Regions from separate parts of the Pseudonocardia sp. CA-142604 genome, predicted to be linked through region 2. Evidence: riboswitches for the same ligand, from Rfam matches in the RefSeq annotation. Region 2 holds a riboswitch; each other region holds the start of a gene.
The links. A riboswitch is a leader RNA that binds a small molecule or an ion and turns the genes downstream of it on or off. The one in region 2 is predicted to bind cobalamin.
Positions count from the first base shown of each region.

Region 1: another riboswitch for cobalamin. It lies ahead of ACQPZQ_RS11420 (precorrin-8X methylmutase); the one in region 2 lies ahead of metE (5-methyltetrahydropteroyltriglutamate--homocysteine S-methyltransferase).
Region 3: another riboswitch for cobalamin. It lies ahead of cobN (cobaltochelatase subunit CobN); the one in region 2 lies ahead of metE (5-methyltetrahydropteroyltriglutamate--homocysteine S-methyltransferase).

Region 1 is NZ_CP192045.1:2,496,889-2,502,733, forward strand. Features, by position in the region: gene cobM (precorrin-4 C(11)-methyltransferase) at 1-484, shown strand, start outside; gene cbiE (precorrin-6y C5,15-methyltransferase (decarboxylating) subunit CbiE) at 579-1,772, shown strand; gene cobJ (precorrin-3B C(17)-methyltransferase) at 1,769-3,706, shown strand; cobalamin riboswitch at 3,709-3,865, shown strand; gene ACQPZQ_RS11420 (precorrin-8X methylmutase) at 3,901-4,503, shown strand; gene ACQPZQ_RS11425 (sirohydrochlorin chelatase) at 4,500-5,417, shown strand; gene cobA (uroporphyrinogen-III C-methyltransferase) at 5,494-5,845, shown strand, end outside.
Region 2 is NZ_CP192045.1:5,452,011-5,457,855, reverse strand. Features, by position in the region: gene ACQPZQ_RS24725 (class I adenylate-forming enzyme family protein) at 1-477, opposite strand, end outside; gene ACQPZQ_RS24720 (enoyl-CoA hydratase/isomerase family protein) at 491-1,291, opposite strand; gene ACQPZQ_RS24715 (DUF6925 family protein) at 1,756-2,766, opposite strand; cobalamin riboswitch at 2,871-3,083, shown strand; gene metE (5-methyltetrahydropteroyltriglutamate--homocysteine S-methyltransferase) at 3,201-5,429, shown strand; gene ACQPZQ_RS24705 (alpha/beta fold hydrolase) at 5,693-5,845, shown strand, end outside.
Region 3 is NZ_CP192045.1:2,503,305-2,509,149, forward strand. Features, by position in the region: gene cobA (uroporphyrinogen-III C-methyltransferase) at 1-292, shown strand, start outside; gene ACQPZQ_RS11435 (cyclodeaminase/cyclohydrolase family protein) at 320-886, shown strand; cobalamin riboswitch at 945-1,117, shown strand; gene cobN (cobaltochelatase subunit CobN) at 1,149-5,006, shown strand; gene cobI (precorrin-2 C(20)-methyltransferase) at 5,006-5,746, shown strand; gene cobT (nicotinate-nucleotide--dimethylbenzimidazole phosphoribosyltransferase) at 5,754-5,845, shown strand, end outside.

The DNA.
Region 1 (5,845 bases), 3.0 Mb from region 2:
CTCCGCGTTCGGAGCCGCCGCAGCCGTCGCGGGCCGGGAGCTGACGATCCCCGAGGTGGCCCAGTCGGTGGTGCTCACGCGGCTCGAAGGCGGCAAGACCCCGATGCCGGAGCGGGAGAAGCTGCGCGAGTTCGCCCGCCACGGCACCACGATGGCGATCTTCCTGTCCGCGGCGCGCACGGCCCAGATGGTCGACGAGCTGCGCGCAGGCGGCTACCCGGACGAGACCCCCGTCGTGGTCGCCTACCGCACCAGCTGGCCCGACGAGTTGACGCTGCGTTGCCGGCTCGACGAGGTCGAGGCCGTGTGCAAGGAGCGCAAGCTGTGGCGGCAGACGTTGTTCCTGGTCGGCCCGGCGCTCGGGTCGGCGGGCACCCGCAGTCACCTCTACCACCCCGGGCACTTCCACACGTTCCGCAAGCCCGACGCGGCCGCCCGCCGGGAACTGCGGGCCGCCCGCGCCGCAGGACGCCCGGCCCCGTGAGAAAACGAGCGGCCCTTCCGCACGAACCTCTCCGCCGAGCGTGCCGTTCGTTCCGGAGGTCGTCGGGGCCCATGGGCACGGGGCGGGTGGCAGCGTGACGATCACCGTCATCGGGGTCGATGGGGGGCCACTGCCTCCGGGGGCCGAGTCGGCGCTGGCTGCGGCGGAGGTCGTGGTCGGGGCGGCGCGGCATGTGCAGCGGCTGTCGGTGCCCGCCGGGGCGGAGCAGCTCGTGCTCGGGCCCGTCGGACCCGCGCTCGAGAAGCTCGCCGGGCGCCGGGCCGTGGTGCTGGCCAGCGGCGACCCTGGCTTCTTCGGGATCGTCCGCCTGCTGCGTGAGCACGGTCACGAGCCCGTCGTGCTGCCTGCGCTGTCGAGCGTGCAGGTGCTGGTCGCCCGGGCCGGCCGATCGTGGGACGACGTGGCGGTGGTCAGCGCGCACGGGCGTGCCCTGGGTCCCGCGGTGAACGTCTGCCGTGCGCGGGGGGCCACGGCCGTGCTCACCGGGCCGGGCGCCGGGCCTGCCGAGATCGGTGCCGCGCTGGACGGGTGGCCGCGCACCCTCGTCGTGGCCGAGGACCTCGGCGGTCCGGACGAGCGGGTGACGACGGTGCCGGCCGCAGAGGCTGCAGCCCGTTCGTGGAATCCGCTGAGCGTGCTGCTGTGCTTGCGGCTCGATGAGAAGGCGGCGAGCCGGGGTTGGTACGCCGGTGGCGAGCCGGCGCCCCCGCCCGGCGGGTGGGCGTTGCCCGACGAGGCGTTCGAGCACCGCGCGGGGATGGTGACGAAGGCCGAGGTGCGGGCCGTCGCGCTGCCCCGCCTCGCGCCCCGTCCGGGCACGCTGGTCTGGGACGTCGGTGCCGGGTCGGGATCGGTCGCGGTCGAGTGCGCCCGGCTCGGCGCGGCGGTACTCGCGGTGGAGCGGCGGGACGACGACGTCGCCCGGGTGCGGGCCAATGCGAGCGCCCACGGCGTCGAGGTCAGGGTGGTACCGGGCGTGGCGCCCGACGTGTTCGCCGGGCTCCCGCACCCGGACGCCGTGTTCGTGGGCGGCGGAGGGCCGGAGGTCGTCGCCGCGGCGGCGGCCGTCGGACCGCGGCGGATCGTCGTCGCACTCGCCGCGCTGGACCGGGTCGCTCCGACCCGCGCCGCCCTCACGGCCGCCGGATACGCCGTCGGCGGCGTGCAGGTGGCGGCGAGCCGCCTGGCGGAGCTGCCCGACGGGTCGGTGCGGCTCGCGGCCACCAATCCGATCACGCTCGTCTGGGGAGAGGTTCAGGATCGATGACGATCGCGCTGTTCGCCGTCACCGAGGCAGGCCGCCGGGCCGCCGCCGAGGTGGCAGGCCCGCTCGGCGCCACCGCGCACGAGCTCGGCGAGTTGCCGACGCTGTGGCCCGGGCTGGACGGGGCGGTGTTCTTCCTCGCCACCGGGGCGACCGTGCGGCTGGTCGCCCCGTTGCTGGCCGACAAGCGCACCGACCCCGGCGTGGTCTGCGTGGACGAGGCGCGCCGCTTCGCCGTGGCGCTCACCGGCGGCCACGAAGGTGGGGCGAACGCGCTGGCCACCCGGGTCGCGACGCTGCTGGGTGCCCAGCCGGTGATCACCACGGCGTCCGACGCGGTGGGCAGCACGGGCCTCGACGAGCTGGTGCAGCTGCTCGGTGCGGCCGTCGGCGGCGACCTCGCCGCTGCCGGCACGGCGCTCCTGGACGGGGCCGCGCGCCTGGAGAACCCGCTGGGCTTCCCGCTGCCCCCCTTCCCGCCCACGACCGGCGAGATCCGCCACACGATCGTGATCACCGACCGCGTCGCCCTAGCCGAGGAACGCAGCGGCTCCCAGGAGGAGGTCGGAGCCCCGGGCACACCGACCGCCCACGCGGCGCAGGACCCGGACGCCGCCGCGGACCGGAGGACGCCGGCCGCCCGGAGCGTGGCGGCGAGCGATGCTGTCGAGCAGAACGCCACCGGAGCGGGAGCCCCTGCCGAAACCGCGGGTGTCGCCCGTGCGCAGGCCGGGGCAGGGGTCGGTTCCGGGGCCCTGGTCGGCGAAACAGGCGACTCGCGGGGTGGGGACGGCACCGCGGTCACCCGGCTCGTGCCTCCCACGCTCGTCGTGGGGATCGGGAGCGCCCGCGGCGTTCCGGCGGAGGCGGTGGCGGCGACGCTGAGCCGGTTGGAGACCGAGTACGGCCTCGACCTCCGCGCGGTCCGCGCCTACGCGAGCGTCGATCTGAAGGCTGCCGAGTCCGGCATCCTCGCCGCGATCGCCCCGGCCCCGCTGCGCACCTACCCGGCCGCCGCGCTGGCTGCGGTCGAGGTGCCCAACCCCAGCGAGGTCGTGCGGAGGGAGGTGGGCACGGCCAGTGTCGCGGAGGCGGCAGCGCTGCATGCCGCGGCCGATCTGGCTGCCGGGGCGCCCGTCGAGCTGGTCGTCGAGAAGATCAAGGGCGACAACGTGACGGTCGCGGCCGCCCGGATCCGCCCCCGCGGACGGCTCGCGATCGTCGGGCTCGGGCCCGGTGCCGCCGACCTGCGGGTGCCGCGGGCCGAGGCGGAGCTGCGCCGCGCGTCGATCGTGGTGGGGCTCGACCAGTACGTCGACCAGGTGCGCCACCTGCTGCGGCCGGGCACCGAGGTGCGCGCCAGCGGGCTCGGCGACGAGGAGCAGCGCGCCGCCGACGCCGTCGCCCTCGCCGCGAAGGGGCACGCCGTGGCCCTGATCGGCTCCGGCGACGCCGGGGTGTACGCGATGGCGAGCCCGGCGCTACAGGGCGCAGGGGCTGACATCGAGGTGGTCGGGGTGCCCGGGGTGACCGCAGCGCTCGCCGCCGCGTCCCTGCTCGGGGCCCCGCTCGGCCACGACCACGTGCTGATCTCGCTCTCGGACCTGCACACGCCGTGGGAGGTCATCGAGCAGCGCGTGGCGGCCGCCGCGGCGGCGGATCTCGTCACCTGCTTCTACAACCCGCGCAGCCGCGACCGGCACTGGCAGCTCGGCGCGGCCCTCGATGCGTTCCGGGCGCACCGGCCGCCCACCACTCCCATTGGCGCGGTGCGGCAGGCGGGCCGGCCTGGGCAGCGGGTGTGGACCGCCGCGCTGGCGGACTTCGACCCCGCCGAGGTGGACATGCTCACCACCGTGGTCGTGGGATCGTCGGCGACGCGGATGGTCGCCGGACGGATGGTCACCCCCCGCGGATACCGCTGGATCACCCGATGATCGTCCACCTGGCCTGCGGTTCTCCGTGTTCGCGGAGAGCTCGGGTTATGCTCGCGATCGATCGGCAGCGAGGAACCCGGTGCGAATCCGGAGCGGTCCCGCCACTGTGACCCCGGTTCGTCGGGGGAGCCAGACCCACGCCGCCGATGGCCATCGACCCGTCCGGGCGCGGACACCCGGGGAGGAGAACGAGCGTGCGCAGCAGCGTGCACCCCATCGAGGTGGAGTCGTACGCGATCCTGCGTTCGCGCCTCGACACCACCGATCTGCCGCCGCTGACCCGTGCGGTCGTCGAGCGAGTGGTCCACACCAGCGCCGACCCGAGCTGGGCCGGTGACCTGGTCTGCGACGAGCAGGCACTGCGCGCGGGCCGCGCCGCGCTGCTCGCCGGGGCGCCGCTCGTGACGGATGTGCGCATGGTCGCGGTAGGTGTCACCTCCCGGCCCGCCACGGTCGCCCTCGACCTGCCCGGTGTGCGTGAACTCGCGGCTGCCGACGGGCTCACGCGCTCGGCGGCGGGGATCCGCGCCGCCGTTCGTGAGCATCCATCCGGCGCCGTCTGGGCCATCGGCAACGCCCCCACCGCGCTGGTCGAACTGCTGCGGTGCGCCGCATCGGGCCTGGTCACCACACCGCTCGTGGTGGGGCTGCCCGTCGGGTTCGTCGGCGCGGTGGCGGCGAAGGCCGGGCTGCGCGCCGCCGGGTTGCCCGCAGTGTCCAACCGCTCCGAACGGGGTGGGGCCGCCGCGACGGCCGCCGCCGTCAACGCGTTGCTGTACAGCGAGGAGACCGCATGAACGTCCCGCCGGTGCTGCTGGTCGGCCACGGAACGGTGGACGCCACGGGCGTCGCCGAGTTCGTGGCGTTCACCGGACGAGTGCGGCGCCGGCTCGCAGCCGAGGGCGTCGACGTGGACGGCGGGTTCATCGAGCTGTCGCAGCCGACCGTGCACGAGGCATGGACGGCGCTGGCAGGTCGTGGCCATTCCACGATGGCGGCGGTGCCCATGGTGCTGGTGGGCGCCGGGCACGCCAAAGGCGACATCCCCGCTGCCCTGCAGCGGGAGGTGCTGCGCGACCCGGCCACCAGCTACGTGTTCGGCCGCCCGCTCGGCCCGCACCCGGTGCTGCAGGAGTTGCTGGACGAGCGGATCGCGGCTGCGCTGAACGGCGAGGACGGCACCGGCACGGCCGTGCTGCTGGTCGGGCGCGGATCCACGGACCCGGACGCCAACGCCGAGGTCTGCAAGGTCGCCCGGCTGCTGCAGGAGGGCAGGGCGTACGACTTCGTCGAGCCCGCGTTCGTCTCGCTCGCCCGGCCGGATGTCGCCACCGGGCTCGCGCGGTGCCGGGCGCTCGGGGCACGCCGCGTCGTCGTGGCGCCCTACTTCCTGTTCGACGGCGTGCTGCCGCGCCGGGTCGTCGAACAGTCCCTGGCGTTCGGGGTGGAGCACCCGGACGTCGAGGTCCGCGTCGCGGACTACCTCGGCGACTGTGACGAGCTCGCCGGGCTGGTCGTCGAGCGCTACCGGGAGGCGCTGCACGGCGACATCAGGATGAACTGCGACACCTGCGCCTACCGGGTGCTGCTCCCCGGGTTCGAGGACAAGCTCGGCGCGGCGCAGACTCCCCACCATCATCCGGACGACCCGGCGCACGGCCATGGGCACGGCCACGGGCATGCGCGCGTCGACGCGGTCGTTGGGGAGTGAGTATGAGCGAGTGTGCGAGCGAATCATCGGTACAGCGCTTTCGCGCAGCGCTGACCGAGCGCAGCGAGGGATTGCGATGAGCGAGCACTACCTCGTCGGTCTCGACCTGGCCGGGCGCCGGGTCGTCGTGATCGGTGGCGGCACGGTGGCGCAGCGGCGGGTCGTCGGGCTCCTGGCGGCCGGTGCCGACGTGGAGGTCGTGGCGCCCGAGGTCACGCCGGCCGTCGAGGGGATGGCCACGGCGCAGGAGCTGCGCTGGACCGCCCGCCGGTACCGCGACGGCGATCTCGACGAGGCCTGGTACGCGGTGGCCTGCGCCGATGATCCTGCCGTGAACGCGGCGGTCGCCGACGAGGCGCAGCGGCGGCGGATCTTCTGCGTGCGTGCCGACGACGCCCCGTCGGGCAGCGCCGTCACCCCGGCCGTCG
Region 2 (5,845 bases):
CTCGTAGCGCCGGACGTCCTCGGCGAGCGCGTCCACCAGAAGGTCGGGTTCGTCGCGCAGTCGGGCCACCGCCAGCTCGCCCGACGGTACGCCGGCTCCTGCCGGGCCGAGTGCGTCGAGGACGTCGGTGACGAGCGCCTTCGCCCCGGTCACCCGCACGGCCCGCGCCAGCTCCCCGGGAACGAACCGTGGGCTGATCGGCACGATCGGGCATCCCGCCTTGCCCAGCCCGTACATCAGCTCGATGTACTCGATCCGGTTGCTCGCGTAGAGCGCCACCGGGTCTCCGCTGCGCAGGCCGTAGCTCGCCAGCCCGGCGGCCAGTCCTGTGGTGCGATCGTCGAGCTCGCTCCAGGTGAGGCTGCGTTCCCCCTCGACCACGGCGACCCGATCCCGGGTTCTCGGGTTGGTCGCGTGCAGTCGCGGCACGTCGCCCACCCGGAGCGCCTGCTGGTACGGGTCCGTCAGGATGGCCACTCGTTCCTCCGCGCTATCCGTGGAAGTCGGGCGCTCGCTTCTCCAGGAACGCCGACAGGCCCTCCCAGGAGTCGTCGCTCTGGGCCAGCCAGGACTGGCCGAGCCGCTCGACGTCGCGTCCGGTGTGGGGGTCGGTGCCCTCACACATGTTGATCACGTGTTTCGCGAGCCCGATCGCCCTCGGCGCACCCTTCATGAGGTCGACCGCGAGCGACTCGGCCTCGGCGACGAGCGCGTCAGCGGGCACCACCTGCGAGACCAGCCCCATCGCCCCGGCCTGCTCGGCCGTGTACTCCCGGCCGGTCATGACCATCTCCTTGAGCCGTTCGACACCGATGAGACGGCTCATGCGTGAACACGCCCCCGATGCCGGAATGACCCCGATCCTGATTTCGGGAAGTACGAACGTCGCGTTCTGGGCGGCGATACGGAAATCGCACGACACGGCGAGTTCCACGCCCCCGCCGGCGCACGGCCCGTTGATCGCCGCGATCACGGGCTTCTCGATGTTCTCGACGTCGTCGAAGGTGGCGTGGTTGGTCCGTACGTAGGAGCGATAGCTGTTGCCCGGCAGGCCCCGCTGCCACCGCAGGTCGTTGATGTCGCGCCCAGCGCAGAATCCACGTCCCGCCCCGGTGATGACGACCACCCGTACCTCGTCGTCGAACGTCGCCTGCCACAGCGCAGCCCGGAGTTCGACCAGCATGCGCCAGTCGAACGCGTTGAGCCGCTCGGGCCGGTCCAGCGTGATCCAGCAGATCCCGGCGGTGCCGCCGATGTGCATGCTGACCCGCTCGAACTGCTCAGGGGTCACGAAGAAGGGCGACTGGGGAACCTGTGATCCGCGGTGGCCGTTACCTGAAGTCACGTGATCGCCCGACACGAGTGGCAGAACGCGTTGATCACGCGGCGCACGCTAACCGCATTTCGCGAGGTCGGCAGCGCGTGGTGGGGAATGGCACACGGTCGACGGGTCAATTGTGGCGAAAAAAGCGTGAACAACCGGTGCGCCGCTTTTCGAGCGTGCGGTCCCGCAGCATCCGCGCCCGGCGACAGGGGCCGTTCCCGACCGCCGCGACCCGGTCCCGGCTCGTGCGCGTCAGCTGCTGCCCCGGGCGAAGTCCGCGCCGAGCTGTGACGCTCCACCTGCCGACGGCCCCGGAGACGGAGACCCTGGAGCACCGGGACCGGATGGCCGAGGTCATCGCCCAGGTCGGATAGGCCGCCCCGGGGCCCATCCCCGGTGACCGCGCGGTGGGACGTTCGACGGCCCACGTGTCATCCGGAGTTGCGGTCCCCGCCCGGGTCGAGGAGGTCGGTCGGCGCCGGCGTGGACCGACGCCATCCGGTGAGCACGCCGTCGGGAGCGCCGATGTGCGCGAGTTTGCGCAGTGCCACCGCGAGTGCGGCGCGGCCGGGCGGATCGCTGGGGTGTGGACCGGCCGCAGGCCCGTGACCGGCCCGGACGGCGGCCCGCACCGCCGTGGCGATCTGCGCCTGGGCGGGGTCGCCGTAGCGGGCCAGCAGCTCCTCGAAGGATGCGAGCCGCGCCGGGTCGAACGGCCGTGGCAGGCCGTTGCGGTCGGTGAGCGGGTGCGGCGGGTAGAGGTGCGCGCACGGCACCCACCCGTCCGGGACCGGGACCGTCGCGCCGTGCGTTCGTCCGGCCCGCATCAGAGCGGGAAGCAGGTGGGTGTGGGGGCCGTCGGGGGAACGGCCGCTCGGTGGCGGGATCACGGCGTACACCTCGACCCTCCCGAGTGCGGTGTCGAACACGCGGTGCGGCGCCGCCACGACCAGCGCGGCCGCGAGCGGCGAGCCGGGCTCGAACAGCGGCCGACCGCAGCCGGCGCGCAGGATCTCCAGCAGTTCGGGGTCGGCCGTGCGGACGCAGGCGTCCACGGTCGGCGTGCCGAGACCGAGATCGAACAGCACGGCGCCCGCATCCTGGGACCGCAGCGGCGCGGGGTCGGCGCCGAGTTCGGTGACCACCCGGCGGCAGGCGCGGTAGGCCTCTGCGACCGGCAGGCACAGGGCGACGGCGTGGTTCCAGTGGTCGTCGGGACCCGCAGGTGTCTCGTACGCGAGGAGGCGGCACCCCGGCGGAACGGTGACGCGGATACCGCCACGATCCGTGGCGACAGCGCCCGCGGTGCGCAGGGCGGGCTCGTCCGACGACCGCACGAACTCGGCGATCGCGCCCGGCGCGCCCATGCTCCAGCCGGACTCGGCATCGTCGAGGTGCTGCTCGATCAATGCGGGCACGTCCGCTTCCGCACGTTCCGGCATGTCCCGAGAGTGCCATCTCCTCCACGCCTGCGCGTCCGGGATGAGCGCAGAGCTGTTTGTGTTCGGACCCAAGATCGTGGGGTGCGAGTTTGTGTCCCCATCACTAGGCTGATGCCGCTGGTGGTTCACTCCGCTTCCGGGCGGGGTGAGGCAAGAGGGAACCCGGTGCGAGTCCGGGACTGCCCCGCAGCGGTGAGCGGGAACGACCGCCGTCATGAAGCACTGGGTGTGAGCCTGGGAAGCGACGGTCAGTAGGTCCGGCAGGGCAACCTGCCGCGCCCGCGAGTCCGAAGACCTGCCGCCGGTGCGTGCGCCGACGGCGTGCGCGGATCCGGGGCCTCGCGGGTGGGCCGGGCGGATGCGGGCACCGGTGTGCCCGCGGAGCCTGCTCCTGCGTGCGTTCCGGGTCTACCACCGCTCGCGAGGAGAGAGCCGTGACAGAACACCCCCGCCTGGGCAGCACCGTCCTGGGATACCCGCGAATCGGGCCGGATCGGGAGCTCAAGCGCGCCGTCGAGCGCTACTGGCGCCGCGAGACCACCGCGGACGAGCTTCGGGCGACCGCCGTGGAACTGCGCCGGGCCACCCGTGCCGAGATGACCGGCCTGGGCTCCGTGCCGGGCAACACGTTCTCGTTCTACGACCAGATGCTCGACGCCGCGCTCGCCGTGGGTGCCGTGCCGCCCCGGTTCGCCGAGTTCGCTGCCGGTGACCCGCTTGATCTCATGTTCGCGATGGCCCGCGGCGCCGAGGGCGTCCCGGCGCTGGTGCCGGAGCTCTCCCCGGACACCCGGTTCCGTGCGTGGCTGCGGACCGCGCTCGACGACTTCCGCGAGGCCCTGGCCGACGGCGTCGTGACCCGGCCGGTGCTGATCGGGCCGGTCACGTTCCTGCTGCTCAGCAAGTCGACGGTGTCCGGGTTCGCACCACTGGACCTGCTCGACGATCTCCTGCCGGTCTACGCGCAACTGCTCGGAGAGCTGGCCGAGGCCGGGGCGGAGTGGGTGCAACTGGACGAGCCGGCCTTCGCCGCGGACCGCACCCCGGCCGAGCTCGACGCGCTGCACCGCGCCTACGCCCACCTCGGCGGACTCACCGTGCGGCCTGCGCTGCTGGTCGCGGGCTACTTCGGCGCGCTCGGCCCGGCGCTGCCGGTGCTCGCTTCGGCTCCCATCGACGGCGTCGCGCTGGACCTGGTCGCCGGGACGGACGATGTCGCCGGGGCTGCCCGGCTGACCGGGCTGCGGGACAAGACCGTGCTGGCCGGTGTGGTCGAGGGACGCAACGTGTGGCGCACCGATCCCGACACGGCGCTGAGCACGGCGGCGATACTGCTGGCTAGCGCGGGCCGGGTGGAGATCGCGACCTCGTGCTCGCTGCTGCACGTGCCCTACGACGCTGCCCGGGAGACCGCACTGCCGGACGAGCTGCGGCAACGGCTGGCCTTCGCCCGGGAGAAGGTCGCCGAGGTGATCCTTCTGGGCCGGGCGATGGCAGGGGAGGAGGACGTCGCAGGTGAGCTGGCCGCGGCCCGTGCCGTCGCCGGTCGTCCGGCTCATCGCGACGACCGGGTCCGTGCCCGGCTCGACGCCCTCGGCGCGGATCACTACCGCCGCCCGGCCGGCGACATCCGAGCCAAGGTCCAGCAGGCCGCGCTCACCCTCCCGCCTGTCCCGACCACCACGATCGGCTCCTTCCCGCAGACCAGGACGATCCGCAGCGACCGTGCGGCGTTCCGGGCCGGCCGGATCGACGCGGCCGAGTACGAACGCCGGATGCGCGCGGAGATCGAGCGGGTGGTCCGGCTGCAGGAGGAGATCGGGCTCGACGTCCTGGTGCACGGCGAGCCCGAGCGCAACGACATGGTTCAGTATTTCGCCGAGCACCTCGACGGCTTCGCCACGACGGAGCACGGCTGGGTGCAGTCCTACGGGTCGCGATGCGTGCGCCCGCCGATCCTGCACTCGGACGTCTCCCGGCCCGAGCCGATCACCGTCGGCTGGAGCACCTACGCCCAGTCCCTGACCGACCGCCCGATGAAGGCGATGCTGACCGGGCCGGTCACGATCCTGGCCTGGTCGTTCGTTCGCGACGACCAACCCCTCAGCGACACCGCGCGCCAGGTCGGGCTCGCCCTACGCGACGAGGTCCGCGATCTGGAGGCGGCCGGCTTGCCGATCATCCAGGTCGACGAGCCCGCTCTGCGCGAGCTGCTGCCGCTGCGTGCGGCCGCCCAGCCCGCCTACTCGGCCTGGGCGACCGACGCGTTCCGCCTGGTCACCGGCGGCGTCGCCGATACCACCCAGGTGCACACCCACCTGTGCTACTCGGAGTTCGGCGACGTCGTCGGGGCCATCGACGATCTCGACGCCGACGTCACGACCGTCGAGGCGGCCCGATCGCGGATGGAGGTGCTCGACGTCCTCGGCGCCGGGGTGCCGCGCGGGCTCGGGCCGGGCGTCTACGACGTGCACTCCCCGGAAGTTCCGGACCAGGCGGAGATCGGTGCGCTGCTGCGTGCAGCCCTCGATCGGATCGGCCCCGACCGGCTCTGGGCGAACCCGGACTGCGGGCTGAAGACTCGCGGGGAGCCCGAGGTCGTCGCCACGTTGCGCAACCTGGTCGCGGCGGCTGCCGGGGTGCGCTCGGGGTCGTCGGGCTGAGCACCCTCCGCACGACGGCGCCCCGCCCGGCTCGGGTGGGGCGCCGGGCGAGACCGAGCTACTCGGCACGGCGGTCGGGTGATGAAGTGCAGGTACTTCTCGCATTGCACACCGGTCACCGTCAGCCCGGGCCACGAAGAAAAGCCCTCACCCAATCTGGTAAAAGCCTTCTCCTTTCATTGCCATGAGCCTTCCAATCATTCTTGCGACGATCACAGTGCGGAAAGGCGAGCGAACGCTGGAATCTCGTTAGCATCGGCGTCATGCCGAGCACAGTCGTTTCGCCGGACGGTACGGAACTCGGATTCGAGACCGTCGGCGACGGGCCGCCGATGCTGCTCGTCCACGGCGCGGCCGCCGATCGGCGCCGGTGGGCGCCGGTCCAGGAACAACTGGCGCGGCACTACCGCGTCCAC
Region 3 (5,845 bases), 2.9 Mb from region 2:
CGACCCACGCAGCCTCGTCGACTGGGAGGCGCTGGCGCGGTTGCGCGGCACGCTCGTGCTGCTGATGGCGGTGGAGCGGATCGGTCTGTTCGCGGAGACGCTGATCGAGGGCGGCCGCCCGGCCGACACTCCCGTCGCGGTGGTGCAGGACGGCACGATGCGGGTTCAACGCGCGGTCCGCGCCACGCTGGCTACGGTGGCTGATGCCGTGCAGGAGCAGGGGATCCGGCCGCCGGCGGTGGTCGTGATCGGCCCGGTCGCCGGCCTGGTCTCCGACTCCGTCACTGACTGACCTACGTCTCGATCGGAGGAGCCGAACGTGGCGGAAGCCAGGGGTTCACTGCTCGACCTGACCGTCCGCGACCTGCTCGACGTGATGGCCGCGCGCACGCCCGCGCCGGGCGGTGGCGGTGCTGCGGCCCTGGCCACGGCGATGGCGGCGGCACTCACCGGGATGGCGTCGAGGTTCGGCGACGGGGCCGCGGCCACCAGGAGCGACGATCTGCGCCACCGCGCGGCGGCGCTCGCGGATGCCGACGCCATCGCGTATGGGACGTTCCTCGCGGCCGTCCGGCTCCCGCACGACGATCCCGGACGGCCCGTTGCCGTCGCCGAGGCCCGGCGGGGCGCGATCGGGGTGCCCGCGGAGGTCGGAGAGCTCGCCGCGGAGGTCGCCGAGCTGGCCGCGGGCCTCGCCCGGCACGGCAACCAGCAGCTTCGCGGGGACGCCGTGGCCGCGGTCCGGATCGCCGCGGCGGCCGCACGCACAGCCGCCGACCTGGTAGCGGCCAACGTCCACGGCGAGGAGGGCGTGGCCGACCTGGAACGCGTCCGCCTGCTCGCCACCGCGGCAGGCGACCACGTGACCGAGCTCGATTCCGACTGACGGGCCGTCGGGCGCACCGGCTGGTGCTTGACCTCTCGTTGACCGCGGGTACGGCGCTGTGATCTGGTGTGACGGACGGCAGTGGAGGAAGCCGGTGTGAATCCGGCGCGGTCCCGCCACTGTCACCGGGGAGCGGACGTCCAGCCGAATGACCACTGCCGAGAGGCGGGAAGGTCGGACGGTTCGCGCTGATCCGGGAGCCAGGACACTCGCCGCCGTCGTACGTCCCCGAGCAGAGGGCGCGGACCCTCGAGGAGGAGCGATGGGCGCCCAGACAGGGCCGTCACTGCGCAGCGCTGGTGGAGACGCCGGCCCCGTCCTGCTGTTGTCCACCGCCGACACGGAACTGCTGGCCGCCCGCAGCTCCGGAGCGCTCTACCGCACGGCCAACCCGGCACGCGTCGAGCCCGCGGGGCTGCCCGCGCTGCTCGACGGGGTGTCGGTGGTGGTGCTGCGATTGCTCGGCGGACGGCGGGCCTGGCCCGAAGGCGTGGATGCGCTGGTGGCGTCGGGGCGGCCGGTGGTGCTGCTCGGCGGCGAGGCCGCACCGGACGCCGAGCTCATGGCGGCATCGACGGTGCCTGCGGGCGTGGCGTCCGAGGCGCTCGCCTACCTCGCCGCCGGCGGCCTGGACAACCTCCGTGAGCTGCACCGGTTCCTGTCCGACACGGTGCTCCTGACCGGCGAGGGGTTCGCCGCGCCCGCACCGGCTCCCGAGTTCGGGGTGCGCGGCGAGCGTGAGCAGCGCCCCGGCCGTCCGACCGTCGGTGTGGTGTTCTACCGCGCCCACGAGCTGTCGGGGAACACCGCGTTCGTCGACACGCTCTGCGACGCGATCGAGGCCCGCGGAGCCAACGCGCTGCCGGTGTTCTGTGGATCGCTGCGCGGCGCCGACCCGGCGCTGATGGAGCTGCTCGGCCACGCCGACGCCCTGGTCGCCACGGTGCTCGCGGCGGGCGGCACCCGGGCGAGCGACGCCGTGGCGGGCGGCGAGGAGGACTCGTGGGACGCCGGTGCGCTCGCGACGCTCGACGTGCCGGTGCTGCAAGGGCTCTGCCTGACCACGTCCCGGGCGACCTGGGCGGAGTCCGACGCGGCGCTGTCGCCGATGGACGCCGCGATGCAGGTGGCGATCCCGGAGTTCGACGGCCGGTTGATCACGGTGCCGTTCTCGTTCAAGGAGACGGCCCCCGGTGATGACGTGCCGGTGTACGTCGCCGACCCGGAGCGCGCTGCCCGGCTCGCCGGGATCGCGGTGCGGCACGCCCGGCTGCGGGCCACACCCGTGGCCGACCGGAAGCTCGCCGTGGTGCTGTCCAGCTACCCGACGAAGCACGCCCGGGTCGGCAACGCGGTCGGGCTGGACACGCCGGCGTCCGCCGTCTTGCTGCTGCGCGCCCTGCGCGACGCCGGGTACACCGTCGGCGACTTCCCCGAGGACTCCGACGCGCTCATCCACACGTTGATCGCCGCCGGCGGGCACGACGTCGAGTGGCTCACGGAGGAGCAGCTGGCCGCCGCTCCGTCGCGGGTGCGCCTCGCCGACTACCGCCGCTGGTTCGACGCGCTGCCCGACGAGCTCACCGACGGGATCCGCGAGCACTGGGGCGAGCCGCCGGGCTCGCTCTACGTCGACGGAAGCGGAGACGACGCGGCCGTCGTGCTGGCATCTCTGCAGTTCGGGAACGTGGTGCTGATGATCCAGCCGCCGCGCGGGTTCGGCGAGAATCCGGTGGCGATCTACCACGACCCGGACCTGCCGCCCTCGCACCACTACCTGGCCGCGTACCGGTGGCTCGACCACGAGTTCGGCGCCGACGCCGTGATCCACCTCGGCAAGCACGGCACGCTCGAATGGCTGCCCGGCAAGGGGCTGGGGCTGTCGGCGGAGTGCGCCCCCGACGCCGTGCTCGGCGAGCTGCCGCTGATCTACCCGTTCATCGTCAACGACCCCGGCGAGGGCACGCAGGCCAAGCGCCGCGGGCACGCCGTGGTCGTCGACCATCTCGTGCCGCCGATGGCGCGCGCCGACACCTACGGCGAGATGGCCAAGCTCGAGCAGCTCCTCGACGAGTACGCCACCGTCGCGGCGATGGACCCGGCGAAGCTCCCGGCTCTGCGCGCCCGCATCTGGGAGGTCGTCACCACCGCGCAGCTGCACCACGACCTGCACGTCGACACGGCGCCGGGGGAGCAGGAGTTCGACGACTTCGTCCTGCACATCGACGGCTACCTGTGCGAGGTCAAGGACGTCCAGATCCGCGACGGGTTGCACATCCTCGGTGCGGCACCGCGCGACGAGGCACAGATCAACCTCGTGCTCTCGATCCTGCGCGCGACGCAGGTCTGGGGCGGGAAGCGCGCACTCCCCGGTCTCCGAGCGGCGCTGGCGGCATGGGCGGGCCTGGACGAGCAGACCCTCCTCGCCGCACCCGGCGAACCGATCGCGAAGCCGGACGAGCGGGCCGTTCTCGCGGATCCAGCGGGCGAGAGTGCCGTTGGTTCGGTCGGGGTGGTGCTGCCGCCCGTGCTCGCACCTGGGCCGGACGAGCGGGTCATCGGTGTCGACCTGACGGACGAGAGTGCCGCTGGTTCGGTGGGGACTCCGTTGGCGCGGCTCGTCGCGCTCGCCGGGGGGCCCGCTGTCACCGGGGCCGATCTCGTCGATGTGCTGGAGGGGGTCGCTCGCGCGCTCGTCACCGGGGTGCAGGCCCGTGGGTGGAGCGGACCCGCTGCGGTCTGCGCGGAGCTGCTCGGCGAGGAGATCCCCGACGTCGTGGCCGTGCTGGAGTTCGGGTGCGCGGAGGTCGTGCCACGGCTGGAGCGCACCACCGACGAGGTCACCGGCGTGCTGCACGCCCTCGACGGTGGCTACGTCCCGGCGGGGCCGTCCGGCTCGCCGACGCGCGGCCTGGTGAACGTGCTCCCGACCGGGCGCAACTTCTACTCGGTGGACCCCAAGGCGATCCCGTCACGCTCGGCGTGGGAGATCGGGAGCGCGCTGGCCGACTCGCTGGTCGCCCGCCACCTCGCCGACACCGGCACGTACCCCCGCAGCGTCGGCCTGACGGTCTGGGGCACGTCGGCGATGCGTACCCAGGGCGACGACATCGCGGAGATCCTCGCGCTGATCGGCTGCCGCCCCGTCTGGGACGACGCCTCGCGGCGTGTCACCGGCGTCGAGGTCGTGATGGCGCAGGAGCTGGGCCGCCCGCGCATCGACGTCACCGTGCGCATCTCCGGGTTCTTCCGCGACGCGTTCCCGCACGTCATCGCGCTGCTCGACGACGCCATCCGGATGGTCGCCGAGCTGGACGAGCCCGCCGAGCAGAACCACCTGCGGGCCCACGTCGAGGAGGACGTGGCACTGCACGGCGACCGCCGCCGCGCCACGTCCCGGATCTTCGGCTCGAAGCCCGGCGCCTACGGGGCGGGGTTGCTTCCGCTGATCGACGCCCGCAACTGGCGCAGCGACGCCGACCTCGCCGAGGTCTACGCCGTCTGGGGCGGGTACGCCTACGGCCGCGGACTGGACGGGCGCGAGGCGCGGGCGGACATGGAGCAGTCGTTCCGCCGGATCGCGGTGGCGGCGAAGAACCAGGACACCCGCGAGCACGACATCGTCGACTCCGACGACTACTTCCAGTATCACGGCGGGATGGTCGCGATGGTGCGTGCGCTGACCGGGCGCTCGCCCGCCGCGTACGTCGGCGACTCCGCCGTGACCGACGCCGTGCGGACGCGGACGCTCGCCGAGGAGACCAAGCGGGTCTTCCGGGCGCGCGTGGTGAACCCCAAGTGGATCGCGGCGATGCAGCGCCACGGGTACAAGGGCGCGTTCGAGCTCGCCGCCACCGTCGACTACCTCTTCGGGTACGACGCCACGGCGGGCGTGGTGGACGACTGGATGTACGCCCAGCTCGCCGAGAGCTACGTCTTCGACGCCACCAACCGGGAGTTCATGCAGCGGTCGAACCCGTGGGCGCTGCGCGGGATCACCGAGCGGCTGCTGGAGGCCGCCGACCGCGGGCTGTGGGCCAAGCCGGACGACACCGTGCTCGACCGGCTGCGTCAGACCTACCTCGACCTCGAAGGCGACCTCGAAGGGGAGGGCGCGTGATGGCAGGCACGCTGGTGGGGGTGGGGGTCGGTCCTGGCGACCCGGAGCTCGTCACGGTCAAGGCGGCCAACCTGCTGGGTTCGGCCGACATCGTGTTCGTGCCCGTCGCCGACTCCGGCGAGACCGGACGCGCCGAGCAGACCGCGCTCTTCTACGCCGAGGCGTGGCGGATCGAGCGCGTGGTGTTCGCGCTGCACGACCGGGAGCACACGCAGCGCCGGGAAGAGGCCTGGGACGCGGCTGCCGCGCAGGTGGCGCGCTGGTTCGACCGGCATCCGGGCGGCACGGCGGTGTTCGCGACGATCGGCGATCCGTGCGTGTACTCGACGTTCACCTACCTCGCCGCATCCGTGCGTGCGGTGGTGGGGGAGCTGTCGGTCGAGCTGGTACCCGGCATCACCGCGATGCAGGACCTGGCCGCGCGCAGCGGGACGTCGCTGGTGGAGGGGCGCGAGTCGCTCGCCCTGTTCCCCATGACCGCGGGCCCTGAGCGGTTCCGGGAGGCGCTGGAGCGCGGGGACGCCGTGGCGGCCTACAAGTTCGGCCGGATGCTGCCTGCAACCCTCGCCGTCCTGCGTGAGACGGGCCGGCTCGACGACGCGGTGTACGGCGCCGGGTTGGGCCTTGCGGGGGAGGACATCCGCCCGGCCCGCGAGCTCGACCCGGACGAACACGGTCCCTACCTGTCCACGCTGGTCGTCCCGCCGAAACGCTCCGGGCGCGGCCACGGTCTGCGCTGACGCACCCGTGGACCCCGATGCGTTCTACGAGGTCGTGCACTCCCGGCGGGACGTTCGCTCCGGCTTCCTGCCCGACGCGCCCGTCGACGACGCCGTGCT